One region of the Thalassospira sp. Z349TD_5 genome, then DNA from elsewhere that is predicted to be linked to it. Evidence: riboswitches for the same ligand, from Rfam matches in the RefSeq annotation. Region 1 holds a riboswitch; each other region holds the start of a gene.

What was found. Region 1 has a riboswitch for cobalamin ahead of cobU (bifunctional adenosylcobinamide kinase/adenosylcobinamide-phosphate guanylyltransferase). Riboswitches for the same ligand answer to the same signal wherever they lie in the genome.
Region 2: it holds a riboswitch for cobalamin, as region 1 does, so the genes downstream of both, AC0VXT_RS10190 (DUF4198 domain-containing protein) here and cobU (bifunctional adenosylcobinamide kinase/adenosylcobinamide-phosphate guanylyltransferase) in region 1, are expected to answer to the same signal.
Region 3: it holds a riboswitch for cobalamin, as region 1 does, so the genes downstream of both, AC0VXT_RS03655 (ABC transporter substrate-binding protein) here and cobU (bifunctional adenosylcobinamide kinase/adenosylcobinamide-phosphate guanylyltransferase) in region 1, are expected to answer to the same signal.

Annotation. Positions count from the first base shown of each region.
Region 1 is NZ_CM149654.1:4,534,417-4,539,947, forward strand. It holds gene cobT (nicotinate-nucleotide--dimethylbenzimidazole phosphoribosyltransferase) at 1-662, opposite strand, end outside; gene cobS (adenosylcobinamide-GDP ribazoletransferase) at 950-1,771, shown strand; gene AC0VXT_RS20915 (histidine phosphatase family protein) at 1,830-2,438, shown strand; gene AC0VXT_RS20920 (hypothetical protein) at 2,456-3,130, opposite strand; cobalamin riboswitch at 3,361-3,542, shown strand; gene cobU (bifunctional adenosylcobinamide kinase/adenosylcobinamide-phosphate guanylyltransferase) at 3,607-4,143, shown strand; gene cobW (cobalamin biosynthesis protein CobW) at 4,178-5,218, shown strand; gene cobN (cobaltochelatase subunit CobN) at 5,481-5,531, shown strand, end outside.
Region 2 is NZ_CM149654.1:2,230,758-2,236,288, forward strand. It holds gene cbiQ (cobalt ECF transporter T component CbiQ) at 1-86, opposite strand, end outside; gene AC0VXT_RS10180 (cobalt ABC transporter permease) at 83-697, opposite strand; gene cbiM (cobalt transporter CbiM) at 690-1,391, opposite strand; gene AC0VXT_RS10190 (DUF4198 domain-containing protein) at 1,409-2,206, opposite strand; cobalamin riboswitch at 2,375-2,580, opposite strand; gene AC0VXT_RS10195 (DUF924 family protein) at 2,732-3,274, shown strand; gene AC0VXT_RS10200 (glycosyl transferase family protein) at 3,359-4,423, opposite strand; gene yaaA (peroxide stress protein YaaA) at 4,460-5,233, opposite strand; gene AC0VXT_RS10210 (peptidylprolyl isomerase) at 5,428-5,531, shown strand, end outside.
Region 3 is NZ_CM149654.1:832,537-838,067, reverse strand. It holds gene purD (phosphoribosylamine--glycine ligase) at 1-423, shown strand, start outside; gene AC0VXT_RS03665 (ABC transporter ATP-binding protein) at 458-1,300, opposite strand; gene AC0VXT_RS03660 (FecCD family ABC transporter permease) at 1,297-2,331, opposite strand; gene AC0VXT_RS03655 (ABC transporter substrate-binding protein) at 2,328-3,359, opposite strand; cobalamin riboswitch at 3,591-3,797, opposite strand; gene AC0VXT_RS03650 (AraC family transcriptional regulator) at 3,863-4,780, opposite strand; gene AC0VXT_RS03645 (SDR family oxidoreductase) at 4,950-5,531, shown strand, end outside.

The sequences.
Region 1 (5,531 bases):
TGCATCTGATTTTTGTGCAGAATGATGGCATCACCCACGACACGGGTTTTACGGATCAGGGTTTCGTCATCAATTCCGGTTCCCCGACCGGTCCAGTCAGCAGCCTCACCACCATACAACGCGTGCGCAATGGCCGCGGCCGAGCTGGTGTTGCCAATGCCCATTTCGCCGGGGACAAACAAATCGAGCCCCTTTTCAATCGCACTCATGCCAAACGCCATGGCCTCCGCACAGCCCTCATCATCCATGGCAGGTTCTTGGCTGAAATCATTGGTGGGAATTTCAAGGGCGACTTCCATCACACGCAGTTCGGCATCAACCGATTTGCAAATCTGGTTGATGGCGGCCCCGCCATTGATAAAGTTTTCAACCATCTGCTGATTGACCGTTGCCGGAAAGGCCGAAACACCCTGTGCCACGACACCATGGCTGCCAGCAAAGACAGTGACGCGCGGGCGCGACATATTGGGGCGCGACGTTCCTTGCCATCCCGCCAGCCACAGGCTGAAATCTTCAAGCCGTCCCAGCGATCCTGCCGGTTTTGTCAGAGTTGGCTCACGCTGCAAAACGGCTGCCTGTGCCTCACTGTCTGCTGATGGCAGATCGGCAAGGAGGGCGCGGATTTCGTCAAGGTTTTGCGGCGGGTGCTTCGGGTTGAACATGTTGGTCTCCGGCTGGCAGGCGGTGGCGTCAAGCGTGTTCCGCTTGGCTTCTGTTACGGTAAAGATTAGGTTGAGAGCCCAATTGCTTAGGACGTTTCGCTATAAGCTGTCGTTTGGGGGCAAACAGCTTAAGCTAGCAGTGAAAAGTGTTTTGATGCGCGGTCTTTGAGCAACAACGAAACCTTCTAAATAATTGAGGCCTCAACCTAGGCCTATGGTCACCATAACACCAGATCGAAAATCGAAAAATGACGGCATCTAAAGATCATAATCAAAACGAAACAAATATGCAAAGTTCTGATGGTGGCACCGAAAACCCACCAGAAGACAGCACCTTTGTTGTAGGCAAGATTCCGGTGGTGTCTGATTTCTTTCGTGCGCTCGTGCTGCTCAGTCGGGTGCCGGTTTTCCAGATCAATGATTTTCACCCAGCCTTGATTGCCCGGTCGGTCTGGTGCTGGCCCTTGGTTGGGCTGTTTTTGGCCGGCATTGCCCTCATACCGGCCCAGTTGGCAGCTTATTTGACGGAAAGTGCGGTGGTTTTTGCCATTGTCGCCGTCCTTGCGTTGGTTCTGTTGACGGGGGCGATGCATGAAGATGGTCTGGCCGATTGCGCCGATGGTTTTGGCGGCGGGCTTGATCGTGCTCGAAAACTTGAAATCATGCGTGACAGCCGTATTGGCACGTATGGCGTGGTGGCCCTTGTCTTGTGTCTTGGGCTGCGCATTGCGTTGCTGGTGCGGGCTGCTGACGCTGGGCAGGCGGTTATGCTTTTGCTAGTGATGGCGGTGGCATCGCGCGGTGCGATGCCAGTTTTAATGACGGTTCTTTCACCGGCGCGCGATAACGGACTTGGCAAGAATGCCGGTCAACCCAAATGGCGTCATGTGATGCTGGGTGTCGCGATTGCCATCGCGATTGTTTGGCTTTTGTCCGGGCCTGTCGTGATGGTTTCGGTTGTTGTGGCTGCGATGCTGGCGACGGCTTTGATGGGGGGGATCGCCAGATGGCAAATTGGCGGACAAACCGGGGATGTCTTGGGGGCGACACAAATGGTGGCTGAACTGTTTGTTGCTATTGGATTTGTCGCGACGATGGGCAATATCTAAGAGGTATCTGATGTCATTATCTTCGGGTCGATAGAAAGACGCAGTCCGCGGGGGAACTATGAAAAGTCAAACAACACGCTGGTGGCTGGTCCGTCATGCGCCGGTTCTTAACCCGGAACGGCTGGTCTATGGCCGAAGCGACATGCCCGTTGATTTGTCAGACGAAAAAGCACTACGTGCTCTGGCCCGCCATTTGCCAAAAGATGCCGTCTGGGTGACGAGCCATTTATCGCGGACACTTGATACCGCCCTTAAATTGCAGGAACTGATTGACGAAGACGTCGTTCCAACGCGCGAAACAGCCCTTGCCGAGCAACATTTCGGGGCTTGGGAATTGCAGCATTGGAATGATTTACCCAAAGGCGAAACAACAAAATTCTGGACGGATTTCGCCCGTCAGCATCCCCCGAACGGGGAAAGTTTCTCTGATGTTGTTGCCCGTGTAGGGCCGATTTTCAGTCGGCTAAACCGCTATTGGGCGGGACGCGATATTGTCGCCGTGATCCACGGCGGGACCGTGCGTGCGGTGCTTGCCAATGCACTTGGCCTATCGCTTGAAACCGCCTTGTCGTTTCACATCGACACACTTGGGCTAACGCGACTGGAATATATTGACGGTGTTGATCAACCCGGCTGGCGCATAACGGCGGTTAATCAGCGCTATTAAGGCATGTGGGATGTCTATTATGCCGATTGTAATTCCGCGTTTTGCGACGTGTTGTCCAAGGCATATTCGGCAAGATAACGGTCAATCATGTCACTGGTAATGTCGTATTTTTCGCAAAGCGCGGTAACATCACGAAGGTACGCCTCGTAATAGGGGACCGGGCGGCTGCGTGATTTGTTACGCAGTTCCGCAATGTTGGGAAAATCACTGGCAAAGGTGCTGTTTTCGATGACCTGAATGATGGTGTCATCAATGATAGCAGCGGGCATACCACAATAGGTTTTGCCACAGGCAGACAGCATTTTGCTTGCTGTCGGGACCGAAATGCCGGGCTGGGCCAGCAGTTCATTTAACTCATCATTGCGAAAATCGGCTACCGACATCAATGTGATCAATGTTGGAAGGTCGCGGACAAGGAGTGATAGGGCATTCACACGCATCCCGCGCGCATGAGACCAGAAAATGGTCGCAATCACGCCGGTTGCGGCATCTTGCGCAAAAATATTACGCACATCGCGCCGTGCGAGCGTGATGTCGTCATCTGCTGCGTAGTCATCAAGAAATCTATGAAACGCTCTGTCTTGCGTGTTCAAACGTTCAAGAAGCCCCAGCCACATGTCTTTGCGTGATGAGGTAATCCAGGTTGGCGTTTTTAGTTCACGGATTTTGTGTAGGTGCGCATGAATTGCCATCTGATCTTGCAAATATCCAGTTAACCCCAAGAGTTCCAAGTTGCATGTCACTGCAACCAACCGGGTTATGATTGTTTTTTTCCCCGGTCATCACACTGGCTGGCGCTTGTTATGGCTCTCATTCCAGCGTGATAATATTATGTTCTCTTAAATGACCGGGGGTCTCAAGCAGGCAATTCTGTCAAATACTGACCTTATGATTAGGTCGGAGATAGCGCTTTGGCAGAACAGGCAAAGCTGTTAGGTTCGGCGCACCGTTCGGTGATGGGAAATCGGTGAAATGCCGATGCTGCCCCCGCAACTGTATCGGGTTGGGCGATCCGGGCGCATTTGCGCCAGCCACCGGGAAACCGGGAAGGCGGATGGCTTTCATGCCCGCAGCCAGGAAACCAGCCGAAGGTGTCACTATTCTTGTCTCTCTTGCGTAGTGGCGACGCAACCCGGCCTCGGTGGGAGGCCATGGCGAGGAAAACGCGATGACCCATACAGAACCGCTTTCCGGGATACATTTGATCCTTGGCGGTGCCCGATCGGGCAAAAGCCGGTTTGCCGAAAACCTCATTACACAGGCCGGACAAGCCGGAGGCGGAACCTATATCGCCACCGGACGGGCCTGGGATGCGGAAATGACCAACCGCATCGACCTTCACAAACAAACACGCGGCGATCTGTGGCATACGATCGAGGAACCACTGGATCTTTGTGCCGCCCTTCGCGCATGTAATCAGCCCGACGCACAGCCGGTTCTGGTTGATTGCCTGACCTTATGGGTGACCAACCTGATGCTTGAAGACCGCGATATCGAGGCCGAATTTGATCGCTTGTGCGATCTGGTTCCGACCCTCGACATCCCGGTTGTTTTTGTGTCAAACGAGGTCGGTTTCGGGATCGTGCCGGAAAATGCCATGGCGCGGGCCTTTCGCGATCATGCCGGACGGCTGCATCAACGTATGGCGGCACTTGCAGATAAGGTAACGCTGGTGGTTGCCGGCATTCCGATGCAGGTCAAATAACCCCACAAAGAATTGAAATTTAAGGAATTTGAGAATGGCTCAATTGGGTAAAATCCCGGCAACTGTGATTACCGGTTTTCTCGGTGCAGGCAAAACCACCATGATCCGCAACATGCTGGAAAACGCCAATGGCAAACGGATTGCACTGATCATCAATGAATTTGGCGACCTTGGTGTTGATCGCGGCATCATCAATGGCTGTGGCATTGAAGGCTGCGCCGAAGATGACGTGGTCGAGCTTGCCAATGGCTGTATTTGCTGCACGGTGGCCGATGATTTCCTGCCAACTATTCAAGGCCTGATTGACCGCGAAACCCCACCCGATCACATCGTGATTGAAACATCTGGTCTGGCCCTGCCAAAACCACTGGTAAAGGCGTTTAGCTGGCCGGAAATCAGATCACGTGTGACGGTCGATGGTGTGGTGGCCGTGCTGGATGGTGCAGCATTGCGTGACGGGCTGTTTGCCCATGATCACCATGCGGTTCAGGCCCAGCGCGAAGCCGATGACAGCCTTGATCACGAAAGCCCGCTTGAAGAACTGTTTGAAGAACAGCTTCACTGTGCGGATATGGTTGTGCTCAACAAAACCGATCTTCTGAGTGACGCCGAACGGACCAAGGTTGAAGCCGACATTCGTGCCCAACTGAAACGCCCGTCAGTCAAAATTATCGCTACCGATCATTCACGCATTGAAAATGCCATTCTGCTGGGGCTGGGTGCCGCGGCCGAGGATGATCTTGATAGCCGCCCGTCGCATCATGATGATGGCCATGAACACGACCATGACGATTTCGATAGCTTCGTTGTGTCTCTTGATGCGGTGGCCGATCCGGCGGTTCTGGAAAAGCGTTTGATTGAAGTTGTACGTCAGTTTGATGTGCTGCGTATCAAGGGCTTCCTTGATGTGCCGGGCAAACCGATGCGCCATGTGGTCCAAGGCGTTGGCGAACGGTTCCAGCGGTACTTTGACCGCCCGTGGACGGACGGCGAAAACCGCCGGTCTGAACTGGTGGTGATTGGCCTGCATGGCTTGGACCGTGCGGCAATTGAAACCGCGATCAAGGCGACGTAAGATTATTTGTTCTTGTTTTGTTTCACGTGAAACACTGTTTTGTCCTATCGGTGCAAGGCCGTGTTTCACGTCTGCATGACGCCGTGAAACCCGCATTCCCCGGCCTTGGCTTGGCTCGTCGGGGGATGCTTGCGGACTGCGGATACAGATGGTCGTGATCCTCGGTTTGGTCTTCGGCCCGATCCTAGGTGCGGCGCTCGGATCCGGGACTTCGGCCCGGTCTGAGTAGACCCAGACACGAAAGAAAGAGACGGAAACCCCAATGCATTTGCTGGCAGCACAGCCCGGAATGGTGACAGACGGCAGTGAAGCC
Region 2 (5,531 bases), 2.3 Mb from region 1:
GGATCAAATGATCCGACAAACGACGGCGCAGTGCCGCCGCTTGCCTGTACGCCCAATGGTTGGTCATGCCCGAAAAGATGGCTCATGCTTGTTTATCTTTGGCTCTCAGACGGCGTGCTGCGATGTAATAGGCAATTCCGAAGAACCCGAATATATAGCCAATCCCGCCAAGAATTGATTGAAAGTCATTCTTTTCCTTATAGGCGGTGATTTCGCGGCGTAGCGGACGCAACTCATCGCGCACGATGGCGGCAATCAAGATTTCCTGTTCCTGAGTGATTGCGACATTCCCGGAGGTCGTATTGGCACTGTCCCCGGTGCCCTTAGCCGTTACACCCGTGGTTGGCGCAAGCTGATCGCCCGCGAGAACCGATGACATTTCGGAAATATCAAAGACAGTCTTGGCAATATGACCCGCACCAAGATCGGCGCGAAAGACATGGTTGACCTGACTTGTCGGCGTATAGGTGAAAAAGCCGTCACTGTCGGTTTTGGTCTGACCAAGCTTGTTGCCCTGCGTGTCGAACACCTCAACCACTGTGTCGGCGGCCATGTCGCCATTGGAAAAGCCGATTTCGCCTTCGATATCGGTGCCGCTGGCAAAAACGGATGCGATCACCTTATGTGCCTGTGCCTGTCCGGCTGCGGCGACCAAAAGGAGCACCGTAACGGCCAGCACGGATAGAGATTTAGCCATTATTGGCCTCGCTCGTCGCCGATGTCACTTGTACAGTTTGCCCGGTGGTCATTGGGTACGGCGCATCATCATAGACCCGGTCATATGAACGATCAGATGTTGCCATCAGTTCCGGCTTCACCTTGCAAATCAGGTAAATGGCGGCGGCTGAAATCAGGCCTTCGATGATCATGATCGGGATATGGGCAAAGAACACAAGCTTCGCAGCTGGTACGAAACCCTCGCCACTAAGCCCCAATGAGATCGCCACAAAGACGGTCGTTACCGCGATCGAAGACGCCCCGGCAATCCCGCCCCAAATAGCAGCGGTTGTCGGTGAACTTCGTGTGACCAAACCACGAAACGTCAACCCGATCAGCACCGCAGGCAGTGCAATATTGACGGTATTGACGCCGAGAACCGTCAAGCCGCCAAAGCCAAAGAAGACTGCCTGTAACAACAAGCCAACAAACAAGGCGGGGAACGCGGTCCAACCCAGCACAAGCCCGGCCAGACCGCTCATGATCAAATGCACACTGCTTGGACCAACCGGCACATGAATAAGGGATGCGACAAAGAAGGTTGCCGACAGCACGCCGGTTGCCGGAATTTTATCAATCGGCAGTTTGCGCAGGCCAAGACCAAGGCCCGCAACGGCAAGAACACCCCCGCCAATCAAAACTTCAGGAGCCAGTGCCCCGTCAACGATATGCATCTAATTTTTCCCTACACCTATTTCACATCATAGGCGCGAACCCACAGGACTGCATCCTGTGAAAGTTCTTTATCCTGATATTCTTTATCAGGACCACTGCCCAGCGCGGCAAATCCCCAAAAACCGGCCTTGGGAACGCCGAACGTGAAATACCCATTGTCATCGGAAATGGCGACAATCGCACCGCCCGGCATCGGAGATGCGGTTGGTTCTTGCGGTTGGTTGTTGGCCATATCAGGTTCGGCGGCCATGTATTCGATTTCAATCTCGACCCCGGCGGCGGGTTTGCCTTCGGACAGGACACGGCCGGTGAAGGTCGATCCGGCAACAATGTTGGTCGGACGGTTGAGCGGCAGAATTTCGGTTTTCAACCCTTGCGCATCCATCCAGTCGGTCGGGATTTCATTGCGGTTGATGTAGGATTTGGTGATCTGCTGGATATAGATATCCTCGCTTTCCTCATAGTATGGCTCGGGCACCACCACCATGACGTAGTCACCACTGCGTTTAAGCGTCAAGGTGCCGTCATATGCCGCAGCACTGTTTTCAGATCCCTTGAAGGTGATCGGGGAAAGCGTTGATTTTAAATCAATCTTTTCACCGCGATGCACCGCATAGAATTCAAGCGGTTCGCCCATATCCATGACATGGCCGTTTTCAAACGGGTGCCAGAAAATCAGTTTGACGGCGTGATCACCGGCTTTGGTGATGTTTACTTCCGGCGTATAGGCCAACTGGAAATGCGCCTGCGCAGAGCCAGAAGCCAGTAAAGTACAGACTGCTGCGACAGCAAGCCTTAAAGGCGTTTTCAACATGGTATCGTCTCTTCCAAAAACGATGTGCGTAAGGCAAATACCAACGCACAGGGTTAGGACAAGAACGATAGGATGGCTGGAAGCAGATGTCCGGATCGATAAAGAAACCGCATTTTCCCTGCAACCTGACGCTCACCCCGGCGTCCAACAGTTTCACATCAACCAATGTGTGGCTGATGGTCCAAGGCAGGTCTCCTGGCTCGCGGTTTTCAGAACATTACGCCTTCCCGGTCATCACCAGTGGCATGTGTAACGCTCAAGACCGCTTACAGTTGCGGGGGCAGCCGTGGCATTGCTTAAGGGACTTTCCCAAAACGCACCACGTTCCCTTTTAAGCCGATCGGAAAGATCGACACCCAAGACATCGTCATAATCCATCGGCGGTGATGGGGTGTCAACCATTACAATTCATACTTTTAAATATTTCGTCATACGACTGCAGAAAACTCGACGTTACGCACCTGCCCCCCTAAGATCAGCCAAACTTCAACACCCAAAATCTCAAGAATAAGGGGCGGATGCGTTATGACACCTGAAACAGTTCTGGTTTTCTGGTTCAAGGAACTCGAACAGAAACAATGGTTTATCAAGGACCTTGCGCTTGACCGTCATATTACCGAACGGTTTGCCGATTTTCATGCGGCGGCCAGTGCGGGGGAATTTTATCGCTGGCGTAAAACCGCCCATGGGCGTCTGGCGGAAATCATTGTGCTTGATCAGTTTTCACGCAACATGTTTCGCGACAGTCCTGCATCCTTTGCCACCGATACACTTGCCCTTGTTCTGGCACAGGAAGCGATTGCCGCAGGGGCAGACAAGAAGATTGTAAAACCCGAGGAACGGGCATTCTTGTATATGCCCTATATGCACTCGGAATCCGAGGCAATGCATGACATTGCGATGGAACTGTTTGATCAGCCCGGCCTTGAAAACAACCTGAAATTTGAAATCAAGCATAAGCAGATCATTGACCGTTTTGGTCGCTACCCGCACCGCAATGATATTCTGGGCCGGACGTCAACAGAGGACGAACTGGCGTTTCTTAAAGAACCGAATTCTTCGTTCTGAGCATGAAAAAAGGGACGGCAATCGTCCCTTTTTGAGTTCTTGTCGGTGCCGTGCGTGACGACATAAGGGTCAGATCAAAACGCCCTACCCGACATTTTTGTCGCGCGCATCCCACCAGCCATCGATCAGCGTTTCGGCCTCATCGATATAATCGGCCTTACCGGCAAGGAACGCCCCCATGGCGGCACTGCCCTTGATCCGTGCAATCGCAGGCGCATCATCGACATCGCCCCGCCAGACATCGAAAAAGTGCTTCAAGGTTACCGGGCTTTGTTCTTCGATGTCTTTTTCGGTTCTGGGCAGCAAGGCCGGCCAGCGCACATCCCCGAGTTCACCATTATCGAGCATGCGCAAATCGACATGTTTGAACGGGGTGCGTTCGGCCTCCCCGCCACCGCCCTTGATCACGCCAATACGCGGCAGATCAAGCAGTTTTCCGGTTTCACGATGGACATCAAGGAATGCCGGGTGAAACACGCCAAGGAATGCGGCGCGTGCTTGCAGCGGGTTTAACAGACGCAACAAGGTATTGACCGGACTGCGCAACCCCAACAGCGGCCGCAGACCAATCAGTTCCTGTAACTTCGGATGCATGTGACGCAGCGGAAGATAGGCAAACCCCTGTGAGGCGATGTCAGACCGGGCTTCTTCGGCAGACATCGCCACCGGCAATTTAAGTGCCTTGACCGCTGTTTCCGTGCCGACACCATTCACAAGATGCGAATTATAGCCATGCATCAGGACCGGCACGCCGTTTTTCGACAAAAGAAGTGCGGAAAGAACAAACCACGGCAAGCCCCGCGACCGACCCGCCGCATAGGACGGCCAATCCAGCATGGGACGGCCTTCTGCCTCGGCTTCGGGGCCATCGTCGGTATCAAGGCGTGCGGCCTTGCGCACAGCTTCAATCATCCCGGCCAGCTCGTCGGGGGTTTCAGCCCGATAGCGCAGCATCAGCAAAAACGCGCCAAGCTGGATCGGTTCGACCTCATCGCGCAGGATCATTGAAAAGGCGTCAAACGCCTCTTCGCGGGTCAGGCTGCGTGAGCGGCCCGGCCCGCGGAAGAAAGTCCGCAAATAACCAGAGAACGGGTGTGCCTCGGGCAAGTGGTTTTCTTCCTCGAGCTGTTCAAGATGCTCGTCGGTCATTTCTGTCACCGAATTTGTTGCCAGTCTTGTTTGTTATCAGTCGTGAACGCGGGTAAAGACCCACTCGGTTTCTGTCGAAAGATCATCCTGATAGCCATAGCCATCTACCGCGAACTTCTTAAGACCTTCGGGGGTCTCAAGGCGATTATCGATCATAAAGCGCGCCATCATACCGCGTGCACGCTTTGCCGAAAACCCAATAACCTTGGCAACCCCGGCTTTGACCTCTTTGAAAACCGGGGTAATGACCGGTCCTTCAAGGGTTTTGGTCTTGACCGATTTGAAATATTCGTTCGATGCCAGATTGATCAGGCTGCGGTCTTTGTAGCCATCGGTCAGGCGGTTAATCTCATGGGCAATTTTATCGCCCCAGAAGGCATACAGGTCTTTGCCGCGTGCATTGGCAAGCTTTGTACCCATTTCAAGCCGGTAGGGCTGCATCAAATCACGTGGTTTCAGTAGGCCATAGAGCCCCGAAAGCATGCGAAAATGATCTTCGGCCCAATCAATATCCTTGGCCTTCATGGTATCGGCATCAAGCCCGACATAGGTATCACCGCGAAATGCAAACACCGCCGGTTTGGCATTGGTGCGATCAAAAGGCCGTGAGAAATGGGCAAAGCGCTGATAATTGAGATCAGCGAGATTTTCACTTATCCCCATCAGCTTCATCAAATCGCGACGGCTTTTTTTGCGAGCAACTTCAATAAGCTCCTCGGTGTCATCGAGAAACACAGGTTGGGAAACAGCCATTTCTGGCGCATCTGTTTCGAAATCCAGTTTCTTTGCCGGGGACACAACAGCAAGCATCTATCTGCCTCTTCTCTTTCATCTCTGATCATTTTGTCGTAACAAGCCACAAGGCATGGTCAATGTCTAGGGTTCAAGCTCATGTACAGGTGTATACGGCTGTACATGAATTTGGACCCTGGACCTTATCCATAATTTCTAATCTTGCATAAAACCCGCCAAACGCAAGCCATTGGCGGATGAAAGGACCCATTATGAGTGAACAAGTTCGCGCGTCGCACATTCTTCTGATGTATGCCGGTTCGGCACGCTCGACCGCCACCCGTACCAAAGAAGAAGCCCTGACTGAAATCAATGG
Region 3 (5,531 bases), 900 kb from region 1:
CGCTTTGGCGACCCGGAATGTCAGGTCCTGATGACCCGGCTTAAATCAGACGTTCTTGATATCCTTGATGGGGCGGCCAGCGGAACCCTCGATACCGTCAAACCACAATGGTATGAGGAAACCGCCATGGTGGTTGTGATGGCGGCAAAAGGATATCCGGGGTCTTATGAAAAAGGCACCGAGATCAAAAACGTCGCCGCGGCAGACGCCATGGACAAGGTCAAGGTTCTGCATGCCGGAACCAAAATGGCTGGTGATAAGCTGACCGCGACGGGGGGCCGCGTTTTGGGGGTTACCGCACGCGGTGCGACTGTCACCGAAACGCAAAAACGCGCCTATGAGGCGGTTGATGCAATTGACTGGCAGGATGGTTTTTGCCGCCGGGATATCGGCTGGCGCGCGGTTGCTCGCGAACAGAAATAAGCCACCGCACCATCGCACTTTCAAAAGACCGGATTTACGCAATCCGGTCTTTTTTTATGTCTGCTTTCATTTCCGTGAAATCTGACACGACGTCTGTGTCTGTATTTGCACCCCCGGCATGATAGCGGATCATGCAGCGCCCCGGATGGATATCATCGGGTTCCACCGTTGCCGACACCCCAAAAACATCGCGCAGATTTTCTGGTATGAGGATATCTTGCGGGGTCCCAATTGCGCGTAATTTTCCACCATCCATCATCGCGATCCGGTCACAAAACATCGCCGCATGGTTCAAATCATGCAAGGCCGCAACCACTGTTACCGGCAATCGTCGGACCAGTTCAAGAATGCCCAGCTGATGACGGATATCAAGATGGTTGGTTGGTTCATCAAGCAACAGAAATTCCGGTTCCTGTGCCAGTGCGCGGGCGATATGGACCCGCTGTTTTTCACCGCCCGAAAGCGTGTGCCACATGCGGTCTTTCATCGATCGCATATCGACCGCGTCAAGGGCATCGTCCACCACCACATCATCATTTTGCGACCATGGCGACAGCAAACTGAGATACGGCGTCCTGCCAAGCGACACCGCCTCGGTCACCGTGATCCGGTCAATGGTGTCGGCCTGTTGTTCGACAAATCCGATGCGCCGCGCAAGATTGCGCCGCCCGATGTTTTTTAACGCCTGCCCATCCAAAATGGCATCGCCGCGCGATGGTCGACGAAGGCCGCCCAAAACCGACATCAATGTGGTTTTACCCGAGCCGTTCGGCCCGATCAGGCCAAGGAACTCGCCGGGTTTTACCGCGATTGTCACATCGGAAATGATTTTTTTAAAACCGGCCCGCCAATCAACATTTCGCAATTCAAAACTCATCGAAGGACCCTTCCATGACAGAGGATCAAGGCAAAGGCCGGCGCACCGATCAAGGCCGTGATCACCCCGATGGGCAGGACCTGACCCGGCACAATCATGCGTGAGAAAATATCGGCACAGACAAGAAACAGCGCACCAATAAGGGCCGATACCGGCAAAAGAGCACTATGGCGTGTGCCGACAAAAAACCGTGCGGCATGCGGAATTACCAAGCCAACAAACCCGATAGACCCAACAATACTGACCATCACAGCCGTCATCAGGGCGGCACAGCCAATCAGCACGACATAGGCGCGCCGAACAGGCACACCAAGGGAAGCGGCTGAATCCCGGCCAAAGGTGAAGGCATCCAGAGCACGCGAATAGCCAAAACAGATTACAAGACCAACAATGGCCACCGGCAAGGCCAACCAGACGTCGGGCCAGCGCACACCACTTAGATTGCCCAGCAACCAGAACATGATCCCGCGGGCTTCTTCAGCACTGGCAGATTTGGTCACGATAAAAGAGGTCATCGCATTGAAAAGTTGCGACCCGGCAACGCCAGCCAGAATGATGGCCCCGGTTCCCCTGCCCGCCTGAAGCGACAATAAGGCAACAAATGCAAATGCCACCAGCGACCCGATAAAGGCCCCGACCGACAACCCAAGTACCCCGGCCCCCAATCCAAGAATTGCGACACTGACCGCCCCGGTCGATGCCCCGGCCGAAATCCCCAACAAATAGGGATCGGCCAACGCATTGCGCAGCAAGCCCTGCAATACAGCACCGGCGACCGCCAATGATGCCCCGCAACTCGCCGCAACCACCGCACGGCTTAACCGGTAATTCCAGACAATGCCTGCATCAATGACATCAACCTCATGCCCGGCATTCCAGACATGATTGGCAATGGTATTGATGACGGTTTGCATTGGAATGGCCGTCTCACCAACTGATGCGGCAAAGGCCAATGTCACGCACAGAAGCATCAGCGCGGCAAGCGTCGCGCTGATGCGGTTGGTGAAGGCAAGTGAAAGCAGACCGATCAATTGCTGGCGTCCGTATGGAAGCCTTCAACGGCGTCGGCCAGTTTTTCGATGCCGTTGATCGTGCGGATCGTCGGGTTCATCGACAACGCATCAAGGACGATCACATGATCATTTTTAACCGCGTTCATTTGACGTGTGACCGGATCCGATTGTAGGAATTTCATCTTGAGTTCCCAGTCATCGGCCGGGAAGCGACGACGGTCCATCTTGCCAATCGCAATGATGTCGGGGTTGGATCGTGCAATTGTTTCCCAACCAACTTTTGGCCATTCATCGTCACTTTCGATGACGTTTTTCACGCCCAGTACATTGGCGATATAGGCCGATGCGCCTTTTTGCCCGGCAACAAACGGATCAACATCAAGTTCCGCACTTGAGAACCAGAACAGGGCACTGATCCCACGACCATCAACGTCACTGACGCGATCACGCGCCGCCTGTTCACGCGCACGAAGGTCCGCCGTCAGTTCGGCGCCGCGTTCTTCAACATCAAAAATCTGCGCCATTTCGGTAATCGTGCGATAAATCAAATCCATAGAAAACGCGTCAATGCGCGTGCCATCGCCGCCGGTGGTATTGTCCTTGCCCACGCAATCGGCGGGTGCGGTATAGACCGGAATGGAAAGCTCGGAAAACTGTTTAATGGTCCCCACCGCCCCATTGGGCCCGACATGCCACTGATATTGGTTGGTCACCAGATCGGGCTTCTGTCCGACGACACTTTCGAAACTGGGATCATTATCGGCGAGACGCGTTATTTTGGCATTGGCGTCGCGGTATTCCTCGGCAACCGGATTAAACCATACAGCCGTCCCGACAACCCGGTCGGCCAGCCCCAGCATATAAAGAATTTCGGTATTGCTTTGTCCAAGCGAAACAACACGTGTTGGCGCCTGATCGAAGGTCACCGTACGACCGCAATTTTCCAAGGTCAGCGGATAATCCGTTGCCGATGCATTTTGTGAAACAGATGCCAGCCCCGCAGCAAACACCCCGGCTGCAAGAACATGTTTGTTCAATGTGATCACTTTGTACCCTTTCCAAGGATTATGACGGCCAAGGAGACTTTTCCTGAAACCGAACATCCCAAATCAATACATGTTATGTTATAACATAACATAACCATTCCTGTCGTCAATGGACTGGCAAAAGTGTCGGGAAATGGCGGACGGTATCAGGGCCAAAGAAAGGGCGGGATGATTGATATCCTGCCAGCGACCGTAACACATGGCCGACATTTTCCGGGGCACCCCGCCCGGTCCAGTGTCGTGATGTTGGCAGGTCTCCTGGCTCGCGGGTCGTCACACTTTTTCTGCCTTCCCAGGGTAAACCCCAGTGGCATTTCATCAGAAAAGTACTCACCGCCTACAGTTGCGGGGGCAGCTTCGGTTGGCAACCTTGCCAATTGGCGCGGCTGCGTCGAATTCCCTTTATCCTTTACGGATACCAACACAATGAGGATGTCACACAGCCCCCCGTACCCGTCAAGCGAATTGCGGACAACACACGTCGCAGACGCATTTTAGCGTGCCTAATGAACGGAAGGTTCCGCCCCATCAAGCCCTGATGGCTGGCTTAGAATTGACGCCACGTCACGCATCGGTGGCGCCCCAAACATGCGGGCATATTCGCGGCTGAACTGGGATGTACTTTCGTATCCCACCTCATAGGCCGCACTGGCCGCATCCTTCATTTCGGCCAACATGATTTGCCGGGCCGTGGTTAAGCGCAGGCGTTTTTGATACTGCAGTGGGCTCATGGCGGTCACCTGCTTGAAATGATGATGGAAGGAAGACGCGCTCATATTGGCATGACTGGCCAATTCATCGACCCGGAGCGGTTTGTGGAAATTATCCTTCATCAAACGCAGCACGGCTGAAATCCGCTGCATATTGCTGCCGCCCATCGCCAGACGGGCAATCAAGGCACCCTGCCCGGTTCTTAACAGGCGGTAATGCACTTCGCGCATCAAAAGCGGCAACATCACCGGTATTTCTTCGGGGTGTTCGAGAAGCTCAACGACACGCAAGACCGCATCAACAAGTCCTGCGGATGTTTCTTCGACGAACAGGCCCCTGAAACTGTCGCCGTCGCCCCCGATGTTCAAATCCATGCAGGCAACAAGATCGCCAAGAATTTTCCCATCGAGATCAAGAGACAAACTGCGATAGGGCAGATCAGGTGTCGCATCAGTCACATGCCCGACCAATGGCAAGTCCACCGACGCCGCAAGCAACTGCCCCGGCGCATAGCGATAGACTTCCTGACCGAGCGTAACTTCCTTGGCACCGGAAATGATCAGACACAGACAGGGCTTGTAAATCGTTGGCACCTTAAGGGTTGGGCCGGTCGAACGATACATCCATACCGGTTCAACCGCTGTGCGCACAGCCCCATCCGGTTCACAGTATTTGTCAATTAAGTGACATAGCCGTTGAAAGTTATCCATCACCCAAACCCTTTGTTTTCCATGGCTCCAGTATACACCGCGAAACAGCATCGCAAAGTGCCTCAAACCAGATTTGGAGGATTAGGCAATCGATGTCGAGTTCTGTGTATTCATCAAACGCATCGAAAACGACACAGTAAGGCCATGACACAAACACACGGAGGATGTCATGTCGAACCCAGCCAATCACGTCGAAAACAAAACCGTTATCATCACCGGTGCCAGCAGCGGCATCGGCGAAGCCACCGCCAAACTTCTGGCCAGCCGTGGTGCAAACGTCGTTCTGGGTGCGCGCCGCACCGAACGACTTGACCAACTTGCCACCGAAATCGAAGCATCGGGTGGCAAAGCAATGGCGCGCGCGGTCGATGTCACCAACGGCGAAAGTGTCGAAGCACTTGTCTATCATGCAAAGAACATGTTTGGCCGTGTAGATGCGATCTTCAACAATGCTGGTGTCATGCCGCTTTCCCATATGGCGGAACTTAAAACCGACGAATGGGACAATATGATCAATGTCAATATTCGCGGCGTTTTGAATGGCATTGCCGCGGTCCTTCCGATCTTTAAGGAACAGGGCATCGGGCATGTAATCAATACCGCATCTATTGCCGCCCATGTCATCGCACCAAGTGCCGCCGTTTACTGTGCGACCAAATATGCCGTTTGGGCCATTTCCGAAGGACTGCGTCAAGAAAGCGAAAATGTTCGCGTGACGATCATTTCACCGGGCGTGGTCGAAACCGAACTT